Regions from separate parts of the Rummeliibacillus sp. BSL5 genome, predicted to be linked through region 2. Evidence: riboswitches for the same ligand, from Rfam matches in the RefSeq annotation. Region 2 holds a riboswitch; each other region holds the start of a gene.

Region 1 (4,217 bases), 530 kb from region 2:
AAGAATTTTCATATTATTATTGGAACTAAAATAGAATGAAATGCGGGTCTACATTTGATAAAGTAATATAAAGAATTAATTTCCATATATGAATGTCTTAAAAATAAATTAGCGAAAGGATTTATCAGATGTATTACCCATCTAAAAAAGATTTATGGCAATACCCTTTATATTGGGGTACAATCATTGCTTGTTTCGCACCTCTTGTTGCAGGAAGGGATTATGTAGTCCTTGTTTTTACTGTACCGTTAGCAATTTTGCTCATATGGGGTTGGTTTTGTACAGGATATAAAGTTAATCAAAGCTACCTGATTATTCGAAATGGCCCCTTCAAAAAGAAAGTTCCTATCAAAGAGATTAAAACAATTTCTAAAACCAAAAATCTGCTTGCTGCCCCTGCCCTTTCAATAGATCGATTGGAGATCATTTATGACGCAGACAATAAAATGGCACTTGCATCTCCAAAGGAGCAGCTGCAATTTTTAGCTACTCTAAAAAGTATTAACCCTAAAATTGAATTAGACTCCAAGCTAAATCAGTAAAGCCATCTATGAATCAAAATAAGGAACAGCTTTACTAGCTGTTCCCAATACCTTAGCCCCAAATCTCTTTTGATATATCAACAATAAACTTTAATTTTGCCCATTGTTCTTCTTCCGTTAGAATATTACCATGATGGGTTGAAGCGAACCCACACTGCGGGCTAATACATAGCTGCTCGAGTGGTACAAATTGTGTTGCTTCTTCTACACGAGCTTTGATGTTTTCCTTGTCTTCCAACTCGCCAAATTTTGAAGTAAATACTCCAAGCACTACTTGCGGCCCTCCCTTTGGAATATAGGTTAGTGGTGTGAAGTCGCCAGAACGATTGTCATCATATTCTAAGAAAAATCCGTCCACTTTTTCATTTGCGAACAAAGTTGGAGCAATTTTAGCATAACTTCCTTCAAATGCCCATTTTGAACGATAATTCCCCCGGCATAAGTGTGTCGTTACTATTAAATCTTCCGGTTTGCCTTCTAACACTCCATTTGCTACCCGAAGCGCAAGGTTAATCAATTCTTCACGTGAATATCCACTGTCGTTAAATGGAATATTCTCAGCATTCAGTCCCGCAATATAGACATCATCCAGTTGCAAATAACGACAACCTGCTTCATAGAAGGCTTGGATTGCATCCCGGTAAGTTTGGATTATATCGCTCGCATATTCCTCGATATCTGGATAAATGTCAAGGTTTCTAATGCCAGCATTGAATAATTGGTTTGGGCTCGGTATCGTTTGTTTTGGAATTGCCCGATCTCCTACAATTTCTTTGAACTCTAGAAAATCTTGAATATGCGGATGATTTGAGTTAAAAGAAATCTTTCCGTTATTACGAACATCATATTTTTCTGTTTCTTCTCCTTTAAATTGGAAGCCGTATTCTGGGACATATCCTTCAACACCATTTAAATGTTCAAGAAAATCTGTATGCCAAAATCTACGTCGAAACTCTCCATCAGTTACTGCTTGTAAACCGACATCAATCTGTTTGTCCACCGCTTTTTTGATCTCTTCCGTCTCAATCTGATGTAATTGTTCTGCGGATATGTTACCTTCTTGATAGTCCTTACGTGCTTGGTGAATGCTTTCTGGTCTTAATAAACTACCTACATGATCAGCTCTAAATGGTGCTTTTACTAACGTCTTTGTCATCAAAATCTCTCCCTTAGTTTCATTTAGTTAATTGACTAATTGACTCCAACTCTTCTATCCTCTAAATAGAAAAACCCTCTTCTTAATGAATAAGAAGAGGGTTGGAATACCATACGAAAAAAAACGCTCCTCTTATCTGCTAGCTTTACGCTACTGGAATTGGCACAGTACTATAATAGTCCGCTGCCGAGGCTTCAAAGGGCCAGTCCCTCCACCTCTCTGGATAAGAAAATCAACATATTAAGTTTGTATAAGTATATAATAACGCAATAAATAGAATTGTCAATGTTTTTTAAAAATTTTTAATTTAGCATTTTAATCTATCTATATATTCTACTCATCTAGCACCTCAACCAAATAAATACCTTTTGAAAAACGTCCACTTTTTTCAGCTTTAGCTAAACGTGATTCTTCCAATTCTTTCAATGAAATATTATAAACTTCTAATGCTGTATGTATAAGTTCCAAAAGGTCTGCCAATTCTTCCTTCATCTCTTCCCTATTTTTTGCTTCGTTTACTTCATAGGCTTCCTCTATGAATTTTTGCTTCATTTTCTGTAGTAACTCTTGTTCACTTAATTGTTCAACTATACATTTTTCCCCTTTTCCTTCGATGATTTGCGGGATAAAATCTCGGACTAATTTATTGTAAATTGGCAATTTGTACTCACCTACCTCTGAGTATTTTAGTATAAATAGAGTTTTTAGTACTGTTTCTTTTTTCTCTATTTTACACTATTTTATAAGAAAAACTAGAATTTAGAAGTAATACATTTTATCCTTTATAGGAAACCATCAGCTGATCACCACTATTACCGATTACACACAAAAATTGCCGAATTCTGTTTAAAAAATGGTTTAACTTTTTGAATTGAGGCTATATGTAAAGTAAGAAAGGATGATGAAAATGAAAAAAAATGACAAAGCCGAAAATTTAAAAGAAGGACCATTAGATACACCAGATGAAGTAAAGTCTGATAAAGAAAGTATCTATGACAAAGACCCTGAAATGCAAACGGTTGATCCCATCCCAATGGAGGAGTTAAATCAACAAGTTGAAGATGAAAAACACAACCATCATACAAAGGATACCTCTTCAAGTGAAGAGCGCTATCCTGGCTAGGCTAGTGCTTCTCTATTACTCACATACATCCGTGCAAGACATGTATAAGAGACTTTCATGAGAGTGAAGGTCTCTTTTCTCAAGGGGCGGAATACGAACAAATACATACGGCAACTAGAAGAATCCATACCCTTTCACTGCTTATTTATAAGCATTTCACAAAAATTTTGCAGTTGAATACCTTAGAATGATGATTCTATTGTGAAAGATTGGTTACCATTTGGTTCAGCAAATTAAAAAGAAAACGGAGGGGTTTCCTATTAACAGAAAGAATTGGTGGCTGCTAAGCCTATTGGCTATTCTTACCCTTGCCTTAGCGGCATGTGGAAGCAGCAAAAAAACAAACAAATCTGGAAGCGAAGCGAGTGATATTGCGTTTAAAGTTAATTCTGGAGAATATGTAACAATTACCAAGTATGATGAAACCGAGGAAAAGACATATCTCAAATTAAATGTGACAGTCCAAAATAAATCTAAAAATGAAATCCCAGTAAATTCTTCAAACTTTAGTTTATATGGTAGTAAAGATGATGAAAAAATTGACTCTGTCTATGTAAATCCACCGGATGAAGAATCTTTTAAAGAACTATCAGGAAGTATCTCTCCTGAGAAAAAAGCGAGTGGTGACCTCTTTTACCCTGTCAATAAAGAAGAAAAGTATGAGCTTCATTATCAACCGCGCATTTATGATGACAAAGGTGAGAAACATAAAGAGTTAGTAGTATCAGTGGATCCGTCGAAGTATAAAAATGATTCAGAGAATGCCAAGAAAGCTGTAGCAGCTTATGTTGATCAAGTTTTCTTAAGCAATGACAATCCAGATTTTAAATCCTTACTCACAAATGATGTCTTAGCAGACAGCCAAAAGTTTGATGAAGAACTTGCCAATCAATTGAAGGAAGGCTTTGGTGAGTTTACACCATCCATGCGTTTGGAAAAAATGTTTATTGAAAAATACCGAAACGCTTTAAATAAAAAAATTGAGCCTACTTATAAAATCGCTTATGGTGATTCAAAACAAGCTAAAATAAATGTTAGCTTTAAAAATTTCGACACATCAGATCTTTATAAACAATCTCGAAAAGTAAGCGAACAATTTGCTAAGAAAAACCAAAATAAATATAGCTATAAAGAATATAAAAAAGCTCAAGAAGATGCTTTAAATTACACATTTAGCCGTATTGATCAAATTATGAACAATACGAGTTTGAAAGATGATAGTCGTGAATATGCACTCATTTTAAAAGAAGCAGATGGTAAATGGACAATTCAAAAGACAGACCAAGATATGAATAGCGAATACGATGATTTGCTTAAAGCATTCGTATTACAGACTTATTAAATAAAAAAAACCGCTTGAATGGTAATATTCAAGCGGTTTTTATTTTGGTTAAAT
Region 2 (4,217 bases):
CATAGGAGATCATGTCGTTATCACTGGCGATGTGACAATTGGACCACACTCATCTGTATTTTATAACACAGTGATTAGAGGTGATGTATCCCCTACTATTATTGGAAGTAAAGTGAATGTACAAGATTTGTGCTGTTTACACCAAAGTCCCGGCCGACCGCTTGTCCTTGAAGATGAGGTAACAATTGGCCATCAAGTGACACTACATAGCTGTCATGTAAAAAAAGGTGCGCTTATAGGTATGGCATCCATTGTTTTAGACGGCGCAGAAATTGGCGAGGGAGCATTCATCGGGGCAGGAAGCCTTGTGACACAAGGCAAAGTAATACCTCCGAATACGATGGCTTTCGGACGACCAGCTAAAGTTGTACGGGAATTAACTGATGAAGATAAAAAAGACATGGTCCGCATTATCAACGAATATCATGAAAAGGGCCAATTCTATAAATCTGTCCAACAAAATTCAGAAAGATAATAAAAAGATGGCTTCTCTCAAAAGGGAGGCCATCTCTTTACTTTTATTCTTCTTGTTCCTCTCCATTGATGTTGCCTTTGAGTGACTTACCATATTGTCTGTCACGAATTTCCTTTGATAGCGCGAAAGAGGTGTATAAGACAAATATGATCCCTAACCAATAGTATCCCTTTTCGACAAGCTCCCATTCTGTATTCCAAACACTTATCATCCCTATTCCAAATGAAGCAATCGTTGATAAATAACAAAGGAGCAAATATTCTTTTGTTACTTTAATTCCGTCGTGCCGATCGCGAATTGTCTTTACAAGTGAAAAAGCAGAAAAAGTAATCCACCCCAACAAAATAGTATAGAATCCTCGCTCAACAAGTTGCCAATCTGTATTCCAAATCGCAACTAAGACAAAACCAAAGCCGGTTAAAAAAGCAGCCCATGTGAGAAAAAAGAATTCATTTGTTTTCAACCATCTCTCCTCCTTGAACTTCTTATTAACTTATTCAAAGAGAGAAAAGGTTATGAACCGAAATTATATTCATCTCTGTGTGCACGGTTTTTATTTTGTCTTCATTTTATTTTTAAAGAATGGTTTGTTCACACCCTATTAAGAATAATGGAGAATAAAAACAAAAAACCCTATCACAAATGTGACAGGGTTCTCATAAGAATCAGCTTATCGCTTCATGGAGGAAAAACCTCCATAGTATGAATTCAATTTATTTAAACTTAGCTTTCAATTCTTCAGCTTTATCTGTATTTTCCCAAGGTACATTTAAATCAACACGACCGAAGTGCCCATAAGCCGCTGTTTGTTTATAGATTGGACGGCGAAGATCAAGCATTTTAATAATGCCTGCAGGACGCAAATCAAATGTCTCACGCACGGCTTCTACTAATTCGCTTTCTGTGACCTTTCCTGTACCAAATGTGTCTACAGAGATAGAAACTGGCTGAGCTACACCGATCGCATATGCTAATTGAACTTCTGCGCGCTCTGCTAAGCCTGCAGCTACAATATTTTTAGCTACATAACGTGCTGCATATGCTCCAGATCGGTCCACTTTTGTTGCATCTTTCCCTGAGAATGCACCGCCGCCATGACGCGCATACCCACCGTATGTGTCGACGATGATTTTGCGACCTGTAAGACCTGCATCCCCTTTTGGTCCACCAATTACAAAGCGGCCTGTTGGGTTAATGAAGTATTTTGTGTTTTCATCCAGTAATTCAGCTGGCACTACATTATTGATTACTGTTGATTTAAGATCTTGTTGAATTTGTTCTAAGGTTACATCTTCATCATGTTGAGTTGAGATAACAATTGTATCCACACGCACTGGATGGTTGTTTTCATCATACTCAATTGTTACTTGTGTTTTTCCATCCGGACGCAAGTATGCAAGTTGACCAGTCTTGCGAACCTCTGTTAAACGACGTGCCAATTTGTGCGCTAAGCTGATTGGAAGCGGCATTAACTCAGGTGTTTCATTGCAAGCATAGCCGAACATCAACCCTTGGTCCCCTGCACCAATTGCTTCGATATCTGCATCTGACATTTTTCCTTCACGAGCTTCCAGTGCTTGGTCTACACCTTGTGCAATATCAGGTGATTGTTCGCCAATTGCTACAAGTACTGCTAGGTTTTCTGCATCGAAACCGTATTTACCGCGTGTGTAACCAATTTCAGCTACTGTATCTCTTACAATTCCTTTGATGTCAACGTATGTTGAAGTCGTCACTTCTCCTGCAACAAGGACAAGGCCTGTTGTGACAGTTGTTTCACATGCAACTCGCGCATTCGGGTCTTTTGCAATAATGGCATCTAAAATGGCATCCGAAATTTGGTCACAAATTTTATCTGGATGTCCTTCTGTTACGCTTTCTGAAGTAAATAATCTTCTGTTAGTCATTTGGTTGGTTTCCTCCTAAATCAACGAGATCCTCTCGAAAGTGATACGGTACTCATTACCCATGTCCGTTTAAATGGATTAAACGCCAAGCTTTAGCTGCTTTTTAAACACGAGGATATAGAAAGTGCCCTTACATACATGCTATATATTAATATGAAACAAAATCAATTTGCCTCAATTTTTACACAAAAAAACCTTTCGCTCATTCGCACAATGAGGAAAGGATATGTTTCGTAAGCACCTTTCACTCTTATCGTTCAAGGAATATTCCTTGCATCAGATTAGCACCAGCACATTTAACACTTGATAAAATGCAGGTTGCCGGGTTTCTTAGGGCCTGACCCTCCACCAGCTCGGGATAAGAGTATCCGTTCTATAGCATATAGTAAGCGAATTGAACAAGAAAGTCAAATTTTCGATGAAAAATAAAGAAAAAAGTTGATTTTTGATGAATTTTGTTGTGTGATGTAGTTAAGCGTTTTCGTAAAGTAAATTAATGAATTAATTTATATAGAAAACTTTTAAAAAATAACGAGTTATTAGTATAGACTAATACGCTTAATGTGTTATACTAATTCTCGAAATGATTAATACTCACCCACTTAGCAAGGGTAATAATATAAAAAGGATGGTACGTACACAGATGAATTCAGTAGAAATTGCGAATGAACTGAATGATTTATTACAAGGGCGCAATATTTTAGAACAGCTTTCAGTTCCACAATTAGTGGAAAAAGCAACTTCACGTGGAGAAGCAATCTTAACGGTAGATGGTGCTGTTCGCGCAGTAACTGGCAAATATACAGGACGTTCTCCTAAAGATAAATTTATGGTAGAAGAAGAATCCTCTAAAGACAAAATTGATTGGGGCAAAATCAATCAACCTATTTCTTCAGAAGTTTTCGATTCATTATATACGAAAGTAGTAGACTATTTAAAAGAAAAAGAAGAAATTTTTGTTTTCAAAGGATTTGCGGGTGCTGACCCTTCATCCCGTCTTGGCATTCGTGTTGTGAACGAATTCGCATGGCATAATTTATTTGCACATCAATTATTCATCCGCCCTACAGCTGAAGAATTAGAAGAACATGAAGCAGATTTCACTATTGTTTCTGCTCCTACCTTTAAAGCTGATCCAGCAGTAGACGGAACATCTTCTGAAACATTCATTCTCGTATCTCTAGAAAAACGCATTATTTTAATCGGCGGCACAGAATATGCTGGCGAAATGAAAAAATCAATCTTCGGCATTATGAATTACCTATTACCACAACAAGGTATTCTGTCTATGCACTGCTCTGCAAATGTTGGTGAATCAGGCGATGTAGCATTATTCTTCGGCCTATCCGGTACAGGTAAAACGACTTTATCTGCTGACAGCAATCGCAAATTAATTGGTGATGATGAGCACGGCTGGTCAGACAATGGAGTATTCAATATTGAAGGAGGCTGCTATGCGAAAACAGTCAACCTTTCTGCTGAAAAAGAACCTGAAATCTATAATGCTATCAAATTTGGCACAGTGCTTGAGAATGTAACGATTGATCCAGAAACACGTATACCTGACTATGATGATACTACATTAACTCAAAATACACGTGCTGCATACCCAATCCAAAATATCGAAAATATTGCAAGTCCATCTGTAGGTGGTCACCCTAAAACAATTATTTTCTTAACAGCTGATGCGTTTGGCGTATTGCCTCCAATCAGTAAATTAACAAAAGAGCAAGCGATGTATCATTTCTTATCTGGCTTCACTTCCAAAATTCCTGGAACAGAACGCGGTGTCGTAGAACCAGAACCAGTATTCTCTACATGCTTTGGTGCTCCAT
Region 3 (4,217 bases), 2.0 Mb from region 2:
AGCTATAAATAGCATTCTACTCTTCAACCCAAAAGACTAAGAAGAGAAGTTATATAATGTAAAAGGATAGATGTATACAGGTCCACACTCCTGTTCATCTATCCTTTCTTTTTAAACCAATATTATGATAAATATCTTTTAATTGAGTTAAATTGAAATAGCAGTTTTAGTCTTTGTTAGCATATCTCCATAATCTTCCACCATCACGCTCGCAGTCGGAAGCATTCCCGCTCCTGGCCCTACAAGTGTTACGGTGCCTAGCAGATCCGCCTCAATGGCAACAGCGTTGTTTACTTCCTCAATTGAATAGAGAGGGTGACTCTGATCTATGAGCTCAGGTCTAACTGTCGCATGCACCTCGCCTGTTTTATAATTTTTTTGGACTAGTGCAATATGTCGGTAGCGCATGCCTTTTTCAGTTGCTTCTTTTACTTGTTGGGATGTGATTTCATTAATACCTTGTACTTTTACATCCTTCCAATCTGGCTGCTCTTTAAATGCTAGTTCACTGAGGATCATTAGTTTTCGAAAAGCATCTTGGCCTGATATATCGTTATAAGGATCTGCTTCAGCGTAGCCTAATTTCTGTGCATCTTCTAAAGCTTCCTCAAATGCCATTCCTCTGGCACGCATTTGGGTCAATATGTAATTGGATGTTCCATTTAATATACCTTGAATGCGCTGGACCTCATTGACACGAAGCAGATTTTGCATCGTTTTTATAACAGGAACGCCGCCTGCAACTGTTGCATCAAAACCTACCTGCACTCCCTGTTTCGCTGCTTTTTCCTGAAGTGATTTACCATGCTTAGAAAACATCACTTTATTAGCGGTGATAACGTTGCATCCCTTTTCAATAAGGCGGTCAAGGTATTGATATGCAGGTTCCTCTCCTACAATTGCTTCGAAAACAACATCAAGATTCGGAATATCCAGGATTTCCTCTATTTGATTTGTCAGCAACTCTTTAGCAGCGTGAGGACGTGGCTTATTCGGATTGCTTACGAGGATTTTTGCTACTTCTAGGTCGACACCTAGCATCCGTTTCAATTGACTGCGCTTTTCTGTTAATATGCGATAGACCCCCTGGCCAACTGTACCGAAACCTAATATAGCAACCTTTACCTTTTTCAAAAAACCGCCTCCATTCTCTTAATCAATTAATCTACATACTGATGATTTTAGCTTACACAGAGTATGTTTACAAGATAATTCCTCCCATAAAAGACATATGTATTTACAGTGTGTTCATTCAATTCAAAATGAAAAGAGTGACAAGACAATCCATCACTCTTTTCTTTATTTATTTAAAAATCTTAGGAAATGCTGCTATTTCCCTGAGGCGAAGTGAAACTCATTAACAAATTATTTTGCTGCAACTTTTGGGCTTACCTTTGTGAATGCTTCTTCTAGTGCAGAGATGATATCATCGATTGCTTCTAACCCAATAGATAAGCGAATTAATTCCTCTGGCACGCCTGATTTTTTCAACTCTTCACTGTTTAATTGTTGATGAGTAGTAGAGGCTGGATGAATAATCAATGAGCGGGCATCTCCTACATTTGCCACGTGGCAGAACAATTCGACATTGTCGATAAATTCGCGTCCAGCATCTCTGCCCCCTTTAATTCCAAATGTAAGAACAGAGCCATAACCATTCTTTAGATATTTTTTGGCAAGAGGAGCGAATTCGCTATCAGAGAAGCCGTTGTATCCTACCCATTCCACCTGAGGATGCTGACGTAAGTATTCAGCTACCTTTCTAGCATTTTCATTATGATAAGGCACACGAAGATGCAGTGTTTCAAGACCCTGTAATAACTGGAAGGCAGCATCTGGGCTAAGCGTTGGCCCAAAGTCGCGCAGCAATTGTACGCGCAGGCGTGTAGTGAAAGCTGCATTACTCACATCAATGCCATATCGGATGCCATGATAGGATTCATCTCTTTCTGTATAGTCAGGGAATTTACCTCGTGTCCAATCAAACTTGCCTGCATCCACCACAACACCACCGATTGTCGTACCGTGCCCGCCAATCCACTTAGTCGCAGAGTGAATCACAATATCAGCACCATATTCGATAGGATTGCATCCAATCGGTGATGCAAATGTATTGTCGATGATTAGAGGGATTTCGTGTCGATGGGCAACATCCGCAATACTTTCGATATCTGCTACTGAAAGACTAGGATTACCAATCGTTTCAACATAAATCGCTTTTGTATTTTTTTGGATTGCACCTTCAAAATCTTCAAGCTTCCGTTCATCTACAAATGTAGTATTGATTCCGTATCGTGGCAAAGTATTGGCAAATAAATTGTACGTTCCTCCATATACACTCGCAGCTGAAACTATATGATCACCAGCACGCGCTATATTTAAAATAGAAAATGAAATGGCCGCCATGCCTGATGATAAAGCAACCGCTGCTGTTCCACCTTCAAGCAGGGCTACTCGTTTTTCAAAGACATCAACAGTAGGATTCATGATTCGAGAATAAATGTTACCTGGCTCTTCCAAGGCGAATAATTTCCTTGCATGCTCTGTATCATTAAACCTATAGGCTGTAGTTCGGTATACCGGCACTGCAATTGCACCAGTTGTAGGATCAGGCGTTTGGCCTCCACGTACTGCTAAAGTCTCTTTACGAAATTCTGTCATTCTAATTCCCCCTAATATAGTTTGAGATGGAAATCTGAGGCATGTGGCAAGGATTTTCCAAAAGAAAAACCCTTCTTCACATAAGAAGAGGGTCATTAGCATTTTCCTCCCCTTATCTGTCAGATCCGCAATAAAGAATCTGTAGGAATTAGCACCATGTAAGATAACTTACTGGTTGCCGGGCATCGCAGGGCCTTTCCCTCCGCCACTCTTGATAAAGGTAATTTATTCTGTTCCATCTTGTTGTTGTAAGTATAGGTATTGCATTTTAAAAAGTCAATACTATTTTTTGATATTTCTAAATATTACATACAAGCGGATTCGTTTCGCTAGTCATTTCCTACAATTTCTCCTATAGTTAATTAAAGAAATCCACAAAATAGGAGTTGTTCTACAGATGGTTAAAGATTTATTGCGTAGCCATTCATCTGTTCGAAAATATACAGGTGAAGAGATACCAAAAGAGGTTGTACGAGATTTAATTGAAACAGCACAAATGGCTGCTACCTCACATTTCATCCAAGCATACAGTGTCATCTGGGTAACTGATGCTGACAAAAAGAAAAAATTAGGCGAGCTCTCTAACAATGAGTTCCAATTCAAAACAGCAGGTGCTTCTTTCTTATTCTGCGTTGACTTCAAGCGTTTGGAGGCTGCCGGCAAAAAGCAAGGTGTAGAAATTGTGGCTGATTCTGCTGAAAACCTTCTTGCAGGCGTAGCCGACGTAGCGCTATTTGCACAAAACTTTGTTATTGCTGCTGAATCAGAAGGATACGGTATTTGTTATATTGGCGGTGCGCGTAATAACCCAGCTGAGATCAGCGAATTATTCAATCTGCCTGAACACGTTTTCCCTATGTTCGCCATGACAATCGGAAAACCGACGAAAAGAAATGAAACAAAACCAAGACTTCCACTGGATGCCGTGCTGCATGAAAATAGCTATGATGAAGAAAAATACGATACATTACTTGATGAATATGATGCGACATTAGAAGAATACTACCAACATCGTTCATCGAATCAAAAAATGTCGAATTGGACAAAACAAATGGCTGATTTCTTAGTTGAACAGCGTCGTCCATTTATCAAAGACTTTCTTGCAACCAAAGGATTTACTTGGAAATAGAAAAAAGCTCTATAAGGTTTTTGGCTTTCGTCTACCTTATAGAGCTTTTTTAATTATTTTTCTTCGATTCCCTCTATAACCATTTCTTTTACTGGTAAAAAGACTTCGCTTGAATTCACATATTTCAGCTTTACAGTGTCACCTTCTTTCAGATAGACGGCGAGAGGAGCCACTTCTGAACTCACAATATAATTTTCTTTATTATCTAGCAAGAAGGAAACAGTAGTGAAATCCCCATTCTTTTCTTTATAAACGCGGACTACTTTTCCTTGAGCTTCTTTTTCTTCTGCTGCAGATGTTCCTTTTAACGAACTGTTGCCAATTCGGGAGATAATTGTTTTATATTGCCTTAATGCTTCATTTGGAGTTGCTGCAGATACTGAAAGTTCAGGCCTTGCTGCAGACACAATCGAGTAATTTTGCAGGA
Region 4 (4,217 bases), 660 kb from region 2:
GCCGCCATATTCTTTATTGATAAATTTCGCTGTATCTTCCTCTTGGTATAACTCTGCAATTCGTTTTAATGTTTTGTTGTTTTTATCTTTGTCATTCACTGCGATAATGTTCAGATAATCAATTGCTGTCTCGCTCTCATGGAAAATTGAATCTTTGATTGGATTAAGGCTTGCATCTCGAGCAATACCATTATTAATAACGCCTGCATCCACATCTTCTAATGCTCTCGGTATTTGAGCAGGAGCAGTAGGAATAAGCTCAATATTTTTAGGGTTTTCAATAACACTATCTTTAATAGAACCTAAGCCATCATAACCATCTACTAATTTTATAAGGCCAGCCTGCTGTAGTAATAAAAGGGCTCTCCCTTGATTTGAAACATCATTTGGCAAAGCAATCTTTGCACCTTTTTTGATATCTTTAATGTCCTTCAATTTGTTTGAGTAAACAGCCATTGGTGCTAAACATGTTGTAGCAATTGGAACAAGTTTAAGATTATGTTCTTTAATAAATTGGTCAAAATAAGCAACAGTTTGGAATGAATTGGCATCCAACTCACCATCTGCTAACGCTGTATTTGGAAGTACGTAATCATTAAAAGATACAAGCTTAATTTTGATTCCTTCTTTAGCTGCTTTTTTCGCTACATAATCCCAAATTTGCGTATCTGTCCCCGTAATGCCGATTTTATATGTTTTTGATTTTCCATCTGCCTCCTTCCCGCTGGATTCGCTTGAACAGGCTGCCGTAAAAATAACTAGTGACAGCACAAGAATGGATAGTAAACATTTTTTCATTTTAATTTCCTCCTTAGATTAACCTCTTCTTATTTTTTTCGATAAAATGTTGCCAAATGACTGTAGCCCCTGAACCAAAACAATTAGTATGGCTACGGTAATTAGCATGGTGGTCGTATCAAAACGTTGATAGCCGAACGTTATGGCTAAGTCGCCAATACCACCGCCGCCTACGGTTCCTGCCATAGCCGATGCGCCAATCAGACCAATTGTCGCGATGGTAAAATTCACAATAAGTGAACTAAGAGCCTCAGGCAGTAAAAACCTGAAAATTGTCTGAAATGGAGTAGCCCCCATAGCATCTGCCGCCTCTAAAACACCTTTATCAACCTCTAGTAGCGAGCTTTCAACTAATCGAGCAATGTAAGGGCCTGCGTAGAAGACTAGTGGAACAATAGCTGCAGATGTTCCAATAGATGTTCCGACAATGAGCCGGGTAACTGGGATGATGGCTACGAGCAAAATAATAAAGGGCACAGATCGGAAAACATTGATCACTGCATTTAAAACCGTGAATACTGGAAGGTTCTCAATGATCTGTCCTTTACGAGTGACAAATAACAGGATGCCTAGCGGAAGGCCGATAATGATGGAAAAGATAAATGAAAAACCAACCATTTGAATAGTTTGAATGAGCGCTTCAATGATTTGTTCAGAATTAACTAGCATGTGCTACCACTTCCTTGTAAAGAATTTGTTGAGCTTGCATATATGATAATGCTCGTTTCACTTCCGTATCGGCTCCTTGGATTTCAACAATCAGTTTGCCAAAAGGAATACCTTGCAGTTCAGTAATATTGCCGAATAGCACATTGATTTCCACATCGAGAATTTTAGATAACTGTGATAAAAAAGGACTGCCTGTAGACTCGCCGACAAACGTAATATGGAAAATATGATTTAGTGCTTGCTTGCGTTCCATCATATTGAGAATTGATGGTGGAATTTGATCATGCATTACGGTACTAACAAAGTTTTGAGCAGTGTTAGTTTTCGGCGCGGAAAAGATATCAAATACTGTTCCTTCCTCGATCACTTTCCCCGCTTCCATCACAGCCACTCTGTCGCATATTTCTCGAATTACAGCCATTTCATGCGTGATCATTAAAATCGTAATCCCATACTCTTTGTTAATCTTCTTCAAGAGTTCCAATATGGAACCCGTTGTCTGTGGATCTAGAGCAGAGGTCGCTTCATCACAAAGTAGAATTGAAGGCTGTGTTGCTAAAGCCCGCGCTATGCCTACGCGTTGTTTCTGGCCGCCGGATAGTTGATCAGGATAGACTTGAGCTTTGTCACCTAAACCAACGAATTCAAGTAATTCTGAAACCCTTTGTTTGATTTGATCCTTAGGAACTTTACTTAAAATAAGCGGCATGGCTACATTTGCATATACTGTTTTGGAATTGAGCAAATTAAAGTGTTGAAATACCATACCAATGCTTTTCTTTACTTCGCGAATTCGCTTTTTGCTAATGGTTGTTAAGTCATGGCCGTCTACTATGACTTTTCCGGAAGTAGGTTTTTCTAGTGAATTTACACAACGAATTAAGGAGCTTTTTCCTGCACCACTGAAGCCGACTACGCCAAATATTTCACCTTTATTAACTTTTAAATTAATCGAATTTAATGCTCGTATCTCCTTTCCTCCGCTGTTATACACTTTAGAAACATTTTGGAATTCTATCATCCGTTCAATCTCCTTCCGATTTTTTCAACAAAAAAGTCCTTCTCCATGGAAGAAGAAGGACAGTAAGACATATGACTTCATATGTACGGAAACGTCTTCTTATCTTCCAAGCTTAATCGCTTGCTGGAATTGGCACGGTGCAAAAATGTCCGCTGCCGAGGTTTCAAAGGGCCAGTCCCTCCACCTCTCTTGATAAGAGCAATATTTAATTAAGTATATGTGGTACATCTGCTAAACTGTGTTTTTAATTCCCCCTTTCAAATTAATTTTGCCATAAAAAAATCCTTCTCCATGGAAGAAGAAGGACACAAAGACATATGGCTTCATATGTACAAATACGTGTTCTTATCTTCCAAGCTTAATCGCTTGCTGGAATTGGCACGGTGCATATGTCCGTTGCCGAAGCTTCACAGGGCCAGTCCCTCCGCTTCTCTGGATAAGAAAAATGATTATTTGATTGATTTTTACTATACATGGTCATTTTTGAATTGTCAATATAAAATAATATTTTAAAAGATTTTTATTTTTCTTATTGCTGTTTCTTTTATTATTTATATAGACTAACGAGGTTTATATATTTATTATTTTTATCTATTTTCAATGATTATTTATCTAATAAGCACTATATATTTTAGAAAATTTTGTTAAAATGTTATTACCCACATTTTACAAAGGAGTAATTCTATGAAAAAAATACTGACTTTTTTTTTGCTTGTAAGCTTTGTATTTCTTCTTAATTTTCTTATTTTAGGTCTTACTCGTACATTGCTACCTTATTGGACTTCTTTCTTTATCATTTGTTTAGTCATTTTCTTAGTTAATTTCTTCCGATCAATGAATAAAAATTTAACAGTAACATTTATTTTTATGGGTGTTGCATTGGGTTGTTTAGGTTTATGTTTATTTTCTTTTTTGATTACTAGTGGATATGAAATTTACAAATAAAAGTGGAAAAATACTCTTTCCAATTTAAAAGCCGATGAAATTTTACAGCTAAGTAGAATTTCATCGGCTTTTATAGATGTTTATAGTAAATAAAGTAGAAGAAAGAGACTTTAGTAATTTCGTTTAATAATTATTTTCCAAGCTTATAATCATACTGATAAACTACTTTCCCTGTCTCTTTGTTGATTTTATATTGATAACGCCCCGTCCAAGCATAGACAAACTTTGTGTCAGCGAATACTTCTAATGAAGTGGTGGCATTTTCAAGTGGAGCATCTAAAAGTTGCTCCCAAATCAAGTCTCTTTTCGTAAGATCAAGCAAGGCTAAGGTCTGACGATTATCGTTTCGCTTTTTCTGATAAACAATGAGCTGCTTTTCAACAGGTTTACTTTCAACTAGCCTTACGCCCATTAGCTCGGGGTAAAGTTTTTTTATTTTATCGCTTCGCTTTTCAACGCCAGCTACACGTTCATCCCATCCTACAGGTAAAGTACGTATTTTATCAGCATAACTCGGATCTTCTTTTATCTCATTCGTAGCTAAATTTAATTTAAAATAACGACCATCTAAGCCGTAAAGATAGACTTTATTTGGACCTTTAATGGAATAGTCAGTATACATGTAGCTTAAATTATCTGCTAATACAGGGAATTTATGCAGAAAGTCTTTTTCATCTGCTTGCTTTTTCCCTGTCTTGGGATCTATAAAATAAAGGGTTTTCTTTTTATTATTTAACACCAACAGGCCTTCACTAGTCTCTCCTATTAAGTATTCTTGCCAAGT

The links. Region 2 has a riboswitch for S-adenosylmethionine ahead of metK (methionine adenosyltransferase). Riboswitches for the same ligand answer to the same signal wherever they lie in the genome.
Region 1: it holds a riboswitch for S-adenosylmethionine, as region 2 does, so the genes downstream of both, RCJ93_RS02950 (5-methyltetrahydropteroyltriglutamate--homocysteine S-methyltransferase) here and metK (methionine adenosyltransferase) in region 2, are expected to answer to the same signal.
Region 3: it holds a riboswitch for S-adenosylmethionine, as region 2 does, so the genes downstream of both, RCJ93_RS10205 (O-acetylhomoserine aminocarboxypropyltransferase/cysteine synthase family protein) here and metK (methionine adenosyltransferase) in region 2, are expected to answer to the same signal.
Region 4: it holds a riboswitch for S-adenosylmethionine, as region 2 does, so the genes downstream of both, RCJ93_RS03580 (methionine ABC transporter ATP-binding protein) here and metK (methionine adenosyltransferase) in region 2, are expected to answer to the same signal.

Annotation. Positions count from the first base shown of each region.
Region 1 is NZ_JAVGCV010000001.1:551,421-555,637, reverse strand. Features, by position in the region: gene RCJ93_RS02955 (PH domain-containing protein) at 129-542, shown strand; gene RCJ93_RS02950 (5-methyltetrahydropteroyltriglutamate--homocysteine S-methyltransferase) at 595-1,698, opposite strand; SAM riboswitch class I at 1,828-1,928, opposite strand; gene RCJ93_RS02945 (nucleoside triphosphate pyrophosphohydrolase) at 2,032-2,358, opposite strand; gene RCJ93_RS02940 (hypothetical protein) at 2,606-2,821, shown strand; gene RCJ93_RS02935 (DUF4352 domain-containing protein) at 3,114-4,163, shown strand.
Region 2 is NZ_JAVGCV010000001.1:18,010-22,226, reverse strand. Features, by position in the region: gene RCJ93_RS00170 (gamma carbonic anhydrase) at 1-475, shown strand, start outside; gene RCJ93_RS00165 (YiaA/YiaB family protein) at 519-938, opposite strand; gene metK (methionine adenosyltransferase) at 1,189-2,382, opposite strand; SAM riboswitch class I at 2,630-2,747, opposite strand; gene pckA (phosphoenolpyruvate carboxykinase (ATP)) at 3,026-4,217, shown strand, end outside.
Region 3 is NZ_JAVGCV010000001.1:2,058,486-2,062,702, forward strand. Features, by position in the region: gene RCJ93_RS10200 (homoserine dehydrogenase) at 148-1,134, opposite strand; gene RCJ93_RS10205 (O-acetylhomoserine aminocarboxypropyltransferase/cysteine synthase family protein) at 1,366-2,661, opposite strand; SAM riboswitch class I at 2,771-2,882, opposite strand; gene nfsA (oxygen-insensitive NADPH nitroreductase) at 3,059-3,790, shown strand; gene RCJ93_RS10215 (hypothetical protein) at 3,844-4,217, opposite strand, start outside.
Region 4 is NZ_JAVGCV010000001.1:676,375-680,591, forward strand. Features, by position in the region: gene RCJ93_RS03570 (MetQ/NlpA family ABC transporter substrate-binding protein) at 1-798, opposite strand, end outside; gene RCJ93_RS03575 (methionine ABC transporter permease) at 817-1,467, opposite strand; gene RCJ93_RS03580 (methionine ABC transporter ATP-binding protein) at 1,457-2,488, opposite strand; SAM riboswitch class I at 2,585-2,687, opposite strand; SAM riboswitch class I at 2,831-2,931, opposite strand; gene RCJ93_RS03585 (PA2928 family protein) at 3,564-4,217, opposite strand, start outside.